Linked DNA regions of Azoarcus sp. CIB. The protein of the gene in region 1 binds, or shares a complex with, the protein of each later gene. Links are inferred from orthologs where the notes say so. Each region holds a gene or a part of one and is shown on either strand. Other genes may lie near its edges.

Region 1 (7,252 bases):
GGGGGAATTGCGTGGCTGCATCGGCAGCGTCCGCCCGCAACGATCGCTCGGCGAAGATGTCGTAATCAATGCGGTGGGCGCCGCAACAAGGGATCCGCGATTTCCGCCCATGTCGCGTGATGAGCTCGACAAGGTCGACATCGAGGTGTCGTTGCTCTCGTCACCCGAGTTCGTCGAGTTCTCGGGCGAGGACGACCTGATCGGCAAGCTGCGTCCCGGCGTCGATGGACTGTTGCTGTTCTCCGGCTGTCGCAGCGCGACCTTCCTGCCGCAGGTATGGGAGCAGCTCCCGGAACCACGCATGTTTCTCGCTGCGCTCAAGCAGAAGGCCGGCCTCGTACCGGATCGCCCCGCACCGGACCTGATGGCGGCGACCTACACGGTGCGGAAGTGGAAGGAGCCGTGAAATGAACTACCCCGCGCGCTACTGGCATCATCTTGACGACGGTCGCATCCAGTGCGATCTGTGTCCGCGATACTGCCGGCTGCACGCGGACCAACGCGGAGCCTGCTTCGTGCGCATGCGCGAGGGCGATACGATCGTCCTCACCACCTATGGGCGGAGTTCGGGCTTCTGCATCGATCCGATCGAGAAGAAACCGCTCAACCACTTCTACCCCGGCACCAGCGTGTTCTCGTTCGGCACGGCAGGCTGCAACCTCGCGTGCAAGTTCTGCCAGAACTGGGACATCTCCAAGTCCCGCGATATGGATCGCCTGATGGACTCCGCTGCGCCGGAGGAGATCGCACGCACCGCCGCGGACAGGGGCTGCAGCAGCGTAGCGTTCACCTACAATGACCCGGTGATCTTCGCCGAATACGCGATCGACACGGCCAAGGCATGCCATGCGCTGGGCCTGAAGACCGTGGCGGTGACGGCCGGCTACATCACCGACATCGCGCGCCCCGAGTTCTACGCCCACATGGACGCCGCCAACGTCGACCTCAAGGCGTTCACGGACGAGTTCTACATCAAGGAATGCGGCGCGCACCTGCAGCCGGTGCTCGATACGCTCAAGTGGCTGGTGCACGAGAGCGACGTATGGGTCGAGATCACGACGCTGCTGATCCCGGGGCTCAACGACTCGGAGGACGAGGTCCGCGCGCTGTCGCAATGGGTCGCGAAGGAACTGGGCACCGAAGTTCCCCTGCACTTCACCGCCTTCCATCCCGACTTCAAGCTCACCGACCTTCCGCCGACGCCGCCGGCGACGCTGACACGCTCGCGCCGCATCGCGCTCGCGGAAGGGCTGAAGCATGTCTACACCGGCAACGTGCATGACCGCGAAGGCGGCATCACGCGTTGCACGCACTGCGGCACTGCGCTCATCGAACGCGACTGGTACGAAATCCTCGACTACGCGCTCGACGACACGGGCGCCTGCCGCAAGTGCGGCACGGCACTCGCCGGCCGCTTCGGCCATTTTTCCTCGCCCTTCGGTTCGCGCCGCATCCCGGTCGCCATCCATCGGCAGCCCGCCGTGCACGCGAAGCCCTGACCCGGAACCGCGCAATCGTGAAACTGCGAACGACAGACATCAGCATTCCCTTCGAGCACATCTGGCTCAGCGGCGAGCTCGTCCACGCGCCCGACGTGAGTGGCCTTGCCGTGGTGCTGCGGCCGGCCGGCAGCCCGTTCGCACAGTCGCGCGACCTGCGCGTGGCGCGCGAACTGCAGCGTGCCGGCTTCGCGACGCTGCTGATCAACCTGCTCACCGCCTATGAGGAAGCGCGCGACCCGGACGCCCGTTTCAACGTGCCGCAGATGGCGAACCGGGTCGTGGCCGTGCTCGACTGGGTCGGCCACCAGCCGCCGCTGGCCGGGCTCGGGGTGGGCCTGGTCTCCTCCGACACCTCAAGCGGCGCCGCGATCCGTGCCGGATGGAAGGCCGGCGACCGGCTCTCCGCAATCGTCTGCCGCGCCGGCCGGCCCGACCTCGCCGGCCTGACGCCGCTCAACACGCTTGCCGTTCCGCTGCGCATGGTAGTCGGCAGCGACGACCCGCAGGCCGGAATGATCCGCCAGGCCTGCGAACACCTGCGCTGCCCGCACGACTGGCACGTGCTCGCCGGCGCTTCGGACGAATTCCGCGAACCGGGCGTCATCGAACGCTTCGGCGAACTCGCGGCGGCCTGGCTGCGTGAGAAGCTGCCCGCGCCCGGCCCCGCCGAGCAACGCATCCACGACGGCACCGCCGCCGGACCGGCACCCGGAGGAACTGCGGACCAATCGCCGCCGGCGCATCCCCTATAATTCGTTCCTCGCCTGCCTCCTGCCCCTTTCCCCCACACGTCCGTTAGCGGCCCGGCCGCAACAGCCCGATGTCCCGACCGCTCGACACCCTGATTCCGCAACTCGCCTCCCTCGCCCTCCCGAAACCCGGAGCACGCCTCGACCTCCCCGCCCTCGCCGGCTCCGCCGATGCAGTCGCGGTCGCCCAGCTCGCGTCGCGCGGGCGCTGCCTCCTGCTGGTGACGGCCAACCCGCTCGACGCCCAGCGGCTGCAGGACGAAATCGCATGGATCGCGCCGGGTCTGCGCTCCCACCTGCTGCCGGACTGGGAAACGCTGCCGTACGAGAGCTTCTCTCCGCACCAGGACCTGATCTCCGAGCGCCTGTCGACCCTGTACGCGGTGAGCCGTGGCGAGGCCGACATCGTCCTCGTGCCGGCCTCGACGGCGCTGTATCGCATGGCACCGCCCGCCTTCCTCGCGGCCTACACCTTCTTCCTGAAGCAGGGCACGAAGCTCGACGTCGACCAGCTGCGCAACCAGATGGCGGTCGCCGGTTACACCCACGTCACGCAGGTCGTCAGCCCCGGGGAGTTCTCGGTGCGCGGCGGCCTCGTCGACCTCTATCCGATGGGCGCGGCCCTGCCCTTCCGCATCGACCTCTTCGACGACGAGGTCGAAAGCATCAAGACCTTCGATCCGGACACGCAGCGCACCGTCTATCCGGTGCCGGAAATCCGCATGCTGCCGGCGCGCGAGTTCCCGATGGACGAGAAGGGCCGCACGCACTTCCGCAGCCGCTTCCGCGAGACCTTCGAGGGCGATCCCTCGCGCGTGTCGCTGTACAAGGACGTATCGAACGGCATCGCCCCAGCGGGCATCGAGTACTTCCTGCCGCTGTTCTTCGACGACACCGCAACCCTGTTCGACTACCTGCCGGCCGACGCGGCGGTCGTGCTGCACCGTGACGTTCCGACCGCGATCGACGAGTTCTGGCGCGACACGCGCTCCCGTTACGACTTCCTCAAGGGCGACCGCACGCGCCCGGTACTGCCGCCGGAAGCGCTGTTTCTCGGTCAGGAATCCTTCTACGGCGCGCTGAAGGATCGCCCGCGCATCCACATCGCGGCACCGGATGCCGGCGCCGAAGCCGCCGCGGCGGCACAGCTCCCCGATCTGTCCGTGGAGCGCAAGGCGACCAATCCGCTGCATCGTTTCAAGGATTTCCTCGAAGGCGACTGGGCCAGGGCCGGTGGGCGGGTGCTGGTGCTCGCCGACGCGCCCGGCCGACGCGAGACGATGTCGGAATTCTTCGTCGAGTACGGACTGAAACCCGCCGCGAGTGCGGACTTCGCGGGCTTTCTCGCGTCCGCCGAGCCCCTCGCGCTGGGCGTCGGCCCGCTCGCGACCGGCTTCCTGCTGCCCGACGCGAAGATCGCGATTGTCACCGAATCCGAGCTGTACGCTGCGACGACGCGCACGCGCGCCCGCCGCGACACACGCAAGGCAGCGACGATGGAGGGCTGGCTGCGCGACCTCTCCGAGCTGAAACCGGGCGATCCGGTCGTGCACGAATCGCACGGCATCGGCCGCTACCTCGGCCTGATCCACATGGACCTCGGCGAGGGGCAGACCGAGTTCCTTGACCTGGAATACGCCAACGGCGACAAGCTCTACGTGCCGGTCGCCCAGCTGCATGTGATCACGCGTTACGCCGGCGCCGACCCCGAGGCCGTCGAACTGCACCGCCTCGGCTCCGGCCAGTGGGACAAGGCGAAGCGCAAGGCCGCCATGCAGGTGCGCGACACCGCCGCCGAACTGCTGGCCCTGTACGCTCAGCGCGCGGCCCGCCCCGGCCACCGCTTCGATTTCAAGCAGCACGACCTCGACGCGTTCGCCGAAGGCTTCGGCTTCGAGACCACGCCGGACCAGCAGGGCGCGATCGACGCCGTCGTCGCCGACATGAAATCCGGCCGGCCAATGGACCGCCTCGTGTGCGGCGACGTCGGTTTCGGCAAGACCGAGGTCGCGCTGCGCGCGGCCTTCATCGCGGTCGCCGACGGCAAGCAGGTCGTCGTCCTGACGCCGACCACGCTGTTGGCCGAGCAGCACTACCAGACCTTCGCCGACCGCTTCGCCGACTTCCCGATCCGCATCGCCGAACTGTCGCGCTTCAAGAGCGCCAAGGAGCAGGCCGAGGCCCTGAAGCAGCTCGCCGAAGGCAAGGTCGACATCATCATCGGCACGCATCGCCTGCTGCAGAAGGACGTCGTCTTCAAGCGCCTGGGCCTCGTCATCATCGACGAGGAACACCGCTTCGGCGTGCGCCAGAAGGAGTCGCTGAAGGCGCTGAGGAGCGAAATCGACATCCTGACCCTCACCGCGACGCCGATCCCGCGCACGCTGGGCCTCGCGCTCGAAGGCCTGCGCGAATTCTCGGTGATCGCCACCGCGCCGCAGAAGCGCCTCGCGATCAAGACCTTCGTGCAGCGCCACAGCAAGGGCATCGTGCGCGAGGCGGTGCTGCGCGAGTTCAAGCGCGGCGGCCAGGTGTATTTCCTGCACAACGAAGTCGATACGATCGAAAACGTGCGCAACGACCTCGCCGAACTGGTGCCCGAGGCACGCATCGTCGTCGGCCACGGCCAGCTACCGGAACGCGAGCTCGAACGCGTGATGCGCGACTTCACATCGCAACGCGCGAACCTGCTGCTGTGCACGACCATCATCGAGACTGGCATCAACATCCCGACCGCCAACACCATCATCATCAACCGCGCCGACCGCTTCGGCCTCGCCCAGCTGCACCAGCTGCGCGGTCGCGTCGGCCGCAGCCACCATCAGGCCTACGCCTACCTGCTGACGGACGCCCATGCAAAGCCGACGCCACTGGCGCAGAAACGCCTTGAGGCGATCACGGCGATGGAGGAGCTGGGTTCCGGCTTCTACCTCGCGATGCACGACCTGGAGATCCGCGGCGCAGGCGAGGTGCTCGGCGAAAACCAGTCCGGCGAGATCCAGCAGGTCGGCTTCAGCCTGTACACCGAGATGCTCAAGCGCGCCGTCCGCGACCTGCAGGCGGGCAAGGAGCCCGACCTCAGCCAGCCGCTGGAAGTCGTCTCCGAGATCAACCTGCACACGCCCGCCCTGCTGCCCAATGACTACTGCCCCGACGTGCAGGAGCGTCTGACGCTCTACAAGCGCCTCGCGAACTGCGACGCGGACGACGAACTGCGCAGCCTGCAGGAAGAGCTGATCGACCGCTTCGGCGAGCTGCCGCCGCAGACCCAGGCCCTGATCGAATCGCACCGCCTGCGCCTGCTCGTGAAGCCCTACGGCGTCGCCAAGCTCGACGCCAGCGATGCGCAGATCAGCGTCCAGTTCGGCCCCAACCCGCCGATCGATCCGGTCAAGGTCATCATGCTGATCCAGAAGGACCGCAACACGAAGATGTCCGGCCCCGACCGGCTGATCCGCAAGGCCAGCCTGCCCAATCTGAAACAGCGCGTGCAGGGCGTCAGGGAGTTGCTCGACGCAGTCATGGCCTGACGGACCCGCCGCGCCGCCACGCCACGTCAGCGCTACGGCGGCACGGTCCGAGGCCCTATCGCGTCCGCCCAAGACCGTTCCGATCCTCTAACGAAACCGGCCCGTTGTTTGCGTGACAACGTGGCCCGTCCTCAAACTGATCGGAATCGACACATGACTCGACTGTTTCCCGACCGGGGGCAGCCTTCGACGGCAAGCACGGCTGGTACTGGCGTAACCGCTCGGGTGCCGAGGTCACCGTGACGCTGAAGACCAGTGGAGACTACGGGCAGATCGAGCGCGTGCTGTAAGTCCAGCGCTCCCCCTCTCCATTCGGGGGATGGGGGTAGCCGAAGCTCGCAGATTTGCAAATCTGCAACGTGCGCTACTTTATTGTAGAGTACGTTGCATGACTCATTGGCTTTTCCTTGTCATCAGCCTTGCGACGGAGAACGCCAGCGCCCGGATGCGGGCATGGCGTGCGCTCAAGGGTTCCGGCGCAGCGGTATTGCGCGACGGCGTCTACCTGATGCCCGATCGAGACGCTTGTCACGCCACGCTCGAGCGGGTCGCTACCGATGTCCGTGCCGAGAGCGGCACGGCCTACGTGCTGCGCGCGCAGGAGCCGGACAATGCGTCTTTTGCCACGTTGTTTGACCGAAGCGAGGATTACGCGACGCTCCTCGCGGACGCGGCCAATGTGCGCACCGCGCTTACAGGCGAGACCGCGCCCGATGCGCTCAAGCAAGCCCGCAAACTGCGCAAGTCGTTCGCCAATCTGGCCGAAATCGACTTCTTCCCCGGTGCGGCGCGGCAGCAGGCCGACGCCGCACTGGAGGATCTCGAACTGACCGTCGCCCGGGCGCTCGCCCCCGGTGAACCGCACGCGGTTGCAGGGGCCATTCGTCGCCTGCAAGTCGCCGACTATCAGGGCCGAACGTGGGCCACCCGCCGTCGCCCCTGGGTCGATCGGCTGGCCTGTGCGTGGCTGATCCGACGCTTCGTTGATCCGCAAGCCCGTCTGCTGTGGCTGGCATCGCCCGCCGATTGCCCGCACGCCGCGCTCGGCTTCGACTTCGACGGAGCGACGTTCAGCCATATCGGTGCTCGCGTCACATTCGAAGTGCTGTTGTCGAGTTTCCGCCTCGAGCAGGCCGCACTCCAGCGGCTGGGCGCGCTTGTGCACTATCTCGATGTCGGCGGCGTGCAGCCGCCGGAGGCAAGCGGCGTCGAGTGTGTGCTCGCCGGCCTGCGCGAGGCAATTACCGATGACGATCAGCTTGTGGCCGCAGCGAGCGGCGTGTTCGACGGTCTGCTGGCCGCCTTCGAAAAGGACCTTCGTCCCAAATGAACGCCAACGCCCCCCCCTCGACAGAAAATGCGGCGCGCGCCGACTTCCCCGTTACCTTCTGGCAAGCCTTTCGCCTCTGGTTGAAACTCGGCTTCATCGGCTTCGGCGGACCCGCCGGACAGATCGCGATCATGCACCGCG
Region 2 (6,555 bases), 2.2 Mb from region 1 along the record:
TTGATCGCGCCGCCGAGGAAGTTGTTCGGGTTGAGGTAGCCCAGCACCACGTGGCAGTCGGACACCGACACCGTGTCGAGTCCGCTTTCCGGCCAGCAGGTGCCGACGCGGTAGCCGGCGCTGTCGGGACCGAGCTTGATCGACTTGCTGTACGGGTCCAGACGCACGAAGCTGCCCGCGCCCGCGCCCACCGAGTCCATCGCCACCAGCGGCAGCGACAGCACCAGGCGCGCCATGTCCGGATCCGACTTGATCGCGAAGCTGCCCTTGGTGATCAGCGCGACGTCGAACGAGGTGCCGCCGATGTCCGAGCACGCGATGTTCTCGTCCCCCAGGTACTCGCCCAGCAGTTTCGAGCCGATCACGCCCCCGATCGGGCCGGAGACGATGGTGCGTGCCAGTTCCTTCGCCTTCCACGAGATCGTGCCGCCGTGCGTCGCCATCACGCGCAAATCGAACTTCGCGCCGTGCTTCTTGAAACGGTCGCTGACCTTCTTCAGCGTCTGACGCGACGGTTCCGCGCCATAGGCCTCCAGGATCGTCGTGTTCATGCGGTGGCTTTCCTTGCGCGACGGGTAGTAATCCACCGACGCGAACACCGGGATGTCCACCTTCAACTTCTGCAGCTCGTCCTTGACGAGGTCACGCGCCCGCTGCTCGCTCGTTTCATTCTTGTGCGACTGCAGCAGGCAGATCACGATCGCCTGCGATCCGGCTTCGACCAATTCGCGGGTGGCCTGACGCACCTCGTCCTCGCGCAGCGGAATCACGATCCGGCCCTGCACGTCGGTGCGCTCGGCGACGCCGCGGGTGCGCGACACCGGCACCAGCGGCTCGTCGTAGCGATGGGTGTTCAGGTGGATGCGGTCTTCCAGCGCGTAGCCGAGATAGCTCTGCAGCGCGCGCCCCATCGAATGGATCTGCTCGAAGCCGCGGTTGCAGATCAGGCCCACGTCCAGGCCCTTGCGCATCAGGATGCGGTTCAGCATCGCGGTGCCGGAATACACGCAGGTGACGAGTTCGGGATAAACGTCATCAACTTCCCGGCCCCAGTGGGCCAGCGCGTCCACCGAGGAGTTGTAGATCGCGAGCGACTCATCGCCCGGGTTGCTCTGTGCCTTGCCGACGACGAAGCGGCCGTCTTCCCGCACGAAGAAGGTATCGGTCATCGTGCCGCCGGCATCGATGCCCATCACCTGTACTTGTGATGCTGCCTGTTGGACTTCCATGTTTGTCTCCATCATCTCCTGGATTGTCGAGTCGCCGATGCTGCCGGCCCCCGCAAGACCTATTGCAGCGGACGTGCCAGATTTCGGCCGCTGCAACGCACCAGACCGATGAGCCCGGGAATGGCGGAGAAGCGCCGCGCGCCTCGTGCACCGCAACAGGAAACGCTGCGCGGGGCGTACGACCAGAAAATGGATGACCGTCCGGAAGTCGAACGGACGCACCGGTCACCGCTCGGGGCGTCCGGACGATGCGAACAGAAAGAAACGGGACAAACGGGAAGAGGCGGAGACCGTCCGTGTCAGCACGGACGGCATGGAGCGCACCGCGAGGGCGCGTAACCGGGCGGAGCACGAAGCCCCAAGTGCCGTTGCGTACGGCACAAACGAAAATGCGAAGCCACAAGGGCTTCGCATTCGTTGTTTACAACAGGAAAGATTTCTTCGTCAGAACGGGATGTCGTCGTCGAAGTCCCCGAACCCGCCGCCACCGCCCGACTGGCCCGGCGCCTTCTGCGCCGGCGCCTGCTGCGGAGCCTGGCGCGCAGGCGCCGCGGCCGGGGCATCGTAGCCACCGCCCATCGGCGCATCTCCACCGCCGCCGCCCTGGCGCGAACCCAGCATCTTCATCTCGTCGCCGCGGATCTCGGTCGTGTAGCGGTCCTGGCCGTCCTTGTCCTGCCACTTGCGCGTCTGCAGGCGCCCTTCGACGTAGAGCTGGCTGCCCTTGCGCAGGTACTGCGCCGCGATCTCGGCCAGACGGCCGAAGAACACCACGCGGTGCCACTCGGTCGCTTCCTTGCGCTCGCCGGTCGCCTTGTCCTTCCACGTCTCGGTGGTCGCCACGGTGATGTTGCAGATCGCGTCGCCGCTCGGCGCATAGCGGGTTTCCGGATCGCGGCCCAGATTGCCGATCAGGATGACTTTGTTCAACGAAGCCATGAGGTTCTCCTCGGATGTTTCAGGTTAGTGCGCCGCCGACGCCGGCGTTACGCGGCGGGCGGGCGGATTCATTGAGGCTGCGAGCAGCAGCCAGATCACGGCGAGCACGCCGCACACGAGGTTCACGGCGCCCGTGCCGAAGTGTTCGGCCAGCCAGCCCCCCAGCATACCGCCGAGGAACAGCCCGGCCGACTGCAGCGTGTTGTACAGACCGAGCGCCGTGCCTTTCGCATGCGCCGGCGCCACCTTGGAGATCCAGGACGGCAGGATTGCCTCGAGCACGTTGAAGGCGACAAAGAACAGCGTCAGCCACAGGCCCAGCGTCACGACACTCTGGCCGAAAGCGAAGAGCCCCGCCTGCACGACCACCAGCAGCGCAACCGCAGCGCCGAACACCAGCTTCATGCGATTGTGCCGCTCGGCCGCGATAACCGCCGGCACCATCACCGCGAATGACAGCACGACGGCAGGCAGATAGACCTTCCAGTGCTCGGGCAACGGCAGGTTCGCCCCGCTCACCAGCGCAGCCGGCACCATCACCCACATCGCCGTCTGGATCAGGTGCAGCACGAACACGCCGACGTTCAGGCGCATCAGCTGGCCGTCCCGGAACACCTCGCCGAAAAGCCCGGTCGGTGCACGCGGCACTGGCGGCGCAGCCGGCACGACATACAGCACCACGCCGATCGCCGCAGCCGCGAGCACGGCCGTCAGCCAGAAGATCCCGCTCATGCCGATCGCATTATACAGAAGCGGCGCCGCGACCATCGACAGCGCGAACACCAGTCCGATGCTCGAACCGATCATCGCCATCACCTTGGTGCGATGCTGGTCGCGCGTCAGGTCCGCCGCGAGCGCCGTCACCGCCGCCGAGATCGCCCCCGCGCCCTGCAGCGCACGCCCCGCGATCACCGTCCCGATATCGCTGGCCAGCGCCGCAACGGCGCTCCCGATCAGGAACAGCACCAATCCGAACACGATCACCGGCTTGCGCCCGAATCGATCCGACGCCGCGCCGAAGGCCATCTGCAGGAAGGCCTGTGTCAGCCCGTAGGCGCCGATCGCCAGCCCCACCAGGGTCAGGTTGTCACCCCCGGGGATCGTGTGCGCGTGCACCGAGAACACCGGCAGGATCAGGAACAGTCCGAGCATGCGCAGCGCGAAGATCGCGGCAAGGCTCGCGCCAGCCCGGCGTTCTGCGGGGGTCATCGGATCGTGCTCGGGTCGGGCCATCGGTCTCGGGGCGGGAACAAAACGGCGATTCTAGCACCCGCCGCGCGCCGGTTTGGCTTGCGTCGGCGTTCTCTCGTATAGTGGCACGTTACCCTTCGTCAGCCCGCCCCATGGACGAAATCCGCATTCGCGGCGCCCGCACCCACAATCTCAAGAACGTCAGCCTCGAGTTGCCGCGCAACCGGCTCACCGTGATCACCGGATTGTCCGGCTCCGGCAAATCCTCGCTGGCCTTCGACACGCTCTACGCCGAAGGCCAGCGCCGCTACGTCGAATCGCTGTCGGCCTACGCGCGCCAGTTCCTGCAACTGATGGAAAAGCCCGACGTCGACCTCATCGAGGGCCTGTCGCCCGCGATCTCGATCGAGCAGAAAGCCACCAGCCACAATCCGCGTTCGACGGTCGGCACGATCACCGAAATCCACGACTACCTGCGCCTGCTCTTTGCGCGCGCCGGCACCCCGCATTGCCCCGACCACCCCGAGCGCCCGCTCGAGGCGCAGACCGTCTCCCAGATGGTCGACCACGTCCTCGCGCTGCCCGAAGACACGCGCCTGATGATCCTCGCGCCCGTCGTCGCCTACCGCAAGGGCGAACAGAGCGACCTCTTCGCCGACCTGCGCGCGCAAGGCTTCGTGCGCGTGCGCGTCGACGGCCGGATCGCCGAACTCGACGCGATGCCCGCGCTCGAAAAGGGCCGCCGTCACACCGTTGAAGTCGTCATCGACCGCCTCAAGGTGCGCGCCGACCAGCGCGGCCGCATCGCCGAATCCTTCGAGACCGCGCTCACCCACGCCGACGGCCGCGCCGTTGCGCTCGAGATGGACACCGGCACCGAGCACCTCTTCTCCGCTCGCTTCGCCTGTCCCGTCTGCAGCTACGCGCTTGCCGAACTCGAGCCCCGCCTGTTCTCGTTCAACAACCCGGCCGGCGCCTGCCCCAAATGCGACGGACTCGGCCAGGTCGAATTCTTCGATCCCGCACGCGTCGTCGCCCACCCCGAACTCTCGCTCGCCGCCGGCGCGATCCGCGGCTGGGACCGCCGCAACCAGTTCTACTTCCAGATGCTCGCAAGCCTCGCCGACCATTACGGCTTCGACATCGACACCCCCTTCGGCGAATTGTCCGACGAGGTCCGACAGGTCGTCCTGCACGGCTCCGGCCGCCACAAGATCGCCTTCCGCTACCTCTCCGACAACGGACGCATGGTCGCGAAGGAGCACCCCTTCGAAGGCATCGTCCCCAACCTCGAGCGCCGCTTCCGCGAGACCGACTCCACCGCCGTGCGCGAGGAACTCACCAAGCTGCGCGCGACCCAGGCCTGCCCGAGCTGCCACGGCACCCGCCTGCGCACCGAGGCGCGCAACGTCCTCATCGGCGACCGCTCGCTGCACGAAATCAGCCGCATGCCGCTGGGCGAAAGCAAGGCCTTCTTCGACGGACTCGCGCTCACCGGCCACCGCGGCCTCGTCGCGGCCAAGATCGTCAAGGAAATCTCCGACCGCCTCAGCTTCCTGATCAACGTCGGCCTCGACTACCTCTCGCTCGACCGCTCCGCCGACACCCTCTCCGGCGGCGAAGCGCAGCGCATCCGCCTCGCCAGCCAGATCGGCTCCGGCCTCACCGGCGTCATGTACGTCCTCGACGAACCCTCGATCGGCCTGCACCAGCGCGACAACGACCGCCTCCTCGGCACGCTGCGCCAGCTGCGCGACCTGGGCAACACCGTGATCGTCGTCGAGCACGACGAGGACGCGATCCGCTGCGCCGACTACGTCGTGGACATGGGCCCCGGCGCGGGCGTGCACGGCGGCGAAATCGTCGCGCGCGGCACGCCCGCCGACATCGTCGCGAGCGAGGCATCGCTCACCGGCGCCTACCTCGCCGGCCGCTACACCATTCCCGTGCCGGCACGACGCTCCGCCCCCGACCCGGAGCGCCACCTGCTGCTTCTAGGCTGCACCGGCAACAATCTCAAGAACGTCGAACTCACGCTCCCGGTCGGTCTCCTCACCTGCATCACCGGCGTGTCGGGCTCGGGCAAGTCGACGCTCATCAACGACACACTGTACGCCCTCGCCGCCAAGCACCTCTATGGCTCTACGACCGAGCCCGCCCCGTTCTCGGCCGTGCACGGCCTCGACCACTTCGACAAGGTCATCAACGTCGACCAGAGCCCCATCGGCCGCACCCCACGCTCAAACCCCGCGACCTACACCGGGATGCTGACACCGGTCCGCGAACTCTTCGCCGGCGTCCCCGAGGCGCGCGCCCGCGGCTACGGCCCCGGCCGCTTCTCCTTCAACGTCAAGGGCGGGCGCTGCGAAGCCTGTCAGGGCGATGGCCTGATCAAGGTGGAAATGCACTTCCTGCCCGACATGTACGTCCCCTGCGACGTGTGCCACAGCAAGCGCTACAACCGCGAAACGCTGGAAATCCGCTACAAGGGCAGGACCATCTACGAAGTCCTCGACATGACCGTCGAAAACGCCCTCGAATTTTTCCGCGCGGTCCCCACCGTCGCGCGCAAGCTCGAAACGCTGATGGACGTCGGCCTCGGCTATATCCGCCTGGGCCAGAGCGCAACCACGCTCTCCGGCGGCGAAGCCCAGCGCGTGAAGCTCGCGCTGGAGCTATCCAAACGCGACACCGGCCGCACCCTCTACATCCTCGATGAACCCACTACCGGCCTGCACTTCCGCGACATCGAACTCCTGCTCGGCGTACTCCACCGCCTGCGCGACCACGGCAACACCATCGTCGTCATCGAGCACAACCTCGACGTCATCAAGACCGCCGACTGGCTCATCGACCTCGGCCCCGAAGGCGGCGACCGCGGCGGCCGCATCCTGTGCAGCGGCCCACCCGAACTCATCGCCGCGCATCCCGACAGCCACACCGGCCGCTACCTGAAACGCATGCTCACGCCTGCCACGCGCGGGTAATGCAGAAAAATGCAGGCAATCGCGCTTACAATTTGAAGCGGACCACCTTCGAGTATTCCGGACAATACGGCGGCCAGCGCACAGCACCGCCTACAGAATTCAGGAGAACCTCATGCCCGAAGTCCCGAGCGACGTACAGAGCGTCTTCCTCGATCGCATCGAGCGCCGCGTCAAGATCCTCAAGACCCTGCTGGAGGCCGGCCTGGGCG

Evidence for each region.
Region 2: the proteins of mfd (region 1) and uvrA are in contact, whole or in part, in a crystal structure (PDB 4DFC), measured with the Escherichia coli proteins. The link is inferred for Azoarcus sp. CIB from one-to-one orthologs.

Annotation. Positions count from the first base shown.
Region 1 is NZ_CP011072.1:2,299,480-2,306,731, forward strand. What follows is about bases 1,946-5,981. They hold mfd (transcription-repair coupling factor), read left to right. Parts: upstream 1,946-2,322; coding sequence 2,323-5,781; downstream 5,782-5,981. Other genes in these bases: AzCIB_RS10205 (dienelactone hydrolase family protein), read left to right, coding at 1,946-2,254. Outside these bases: amrA (AmmeMemoRadiSam system protein A), read left to right, coding at 1-406; amrS (AmmeMemoRadiSam system radical SAM enzyme), read left to right, coding at 408-1,499; more of AzCIB_RS10205, read left to right, coding at 1,517-1,945; AzCIB_RS10215 (chromate resistance protein ChrB domain-containing protein), read left to right, coding at 6,170-7,111; chrA (chromate efflux transporter), read left to right, coding at 7,108-7,252. UniProt on the Escherichia coli protein: Couples transcription and DNA repair by recognizing RNA polymerase (RNAP) stalled at DNA lesions. Mediates ATP-dependent release of RNAP and its truncated transcript from the DNA, and recruitment of nucleotide excision repair machinery to the damaged site.
Region 2 is NZ_CP011072.1:4,468,748-4,475,302, forward strand. The notes cover bases 3,208-6,546. They hold uvrA (excinuclease ABC subunit UvrA), read left to right. Parts: upstream 3,208-3,511; coding sequence 3,512-6,346; downstream 6,347-6,546. Other genes in these bases: AzCIB_RS20020 (MFS transporter), read right to left, coding at 3,208-3,377; AzCIB_RS20030 (hypothetical protein), read left to right, coding at 6,459-6,546. Outside these bases: AzCIB_RS20010 (hydantoinase/oxoprolinase family protein), read right to left, coding at 1-1,229; ssb (single-stranded DNA-binding protein), read right to left, coding at 1,674-2,168; more of AzCIB_RS20020, read right to left, coding at 2,193-3,207; more of AzCIB_RS20030, read left to right, coding at 6,547-6,555. UniProt on the Escherichia coli protein: The UvrABC repair system catalyzes the recognition and processing of DNA lesions. UvrA is an ATPase and a DNA-binding protein. A damage recognition complex composed of 2 UvrA and 2 UvrB subunits scans DNA for abnormalities.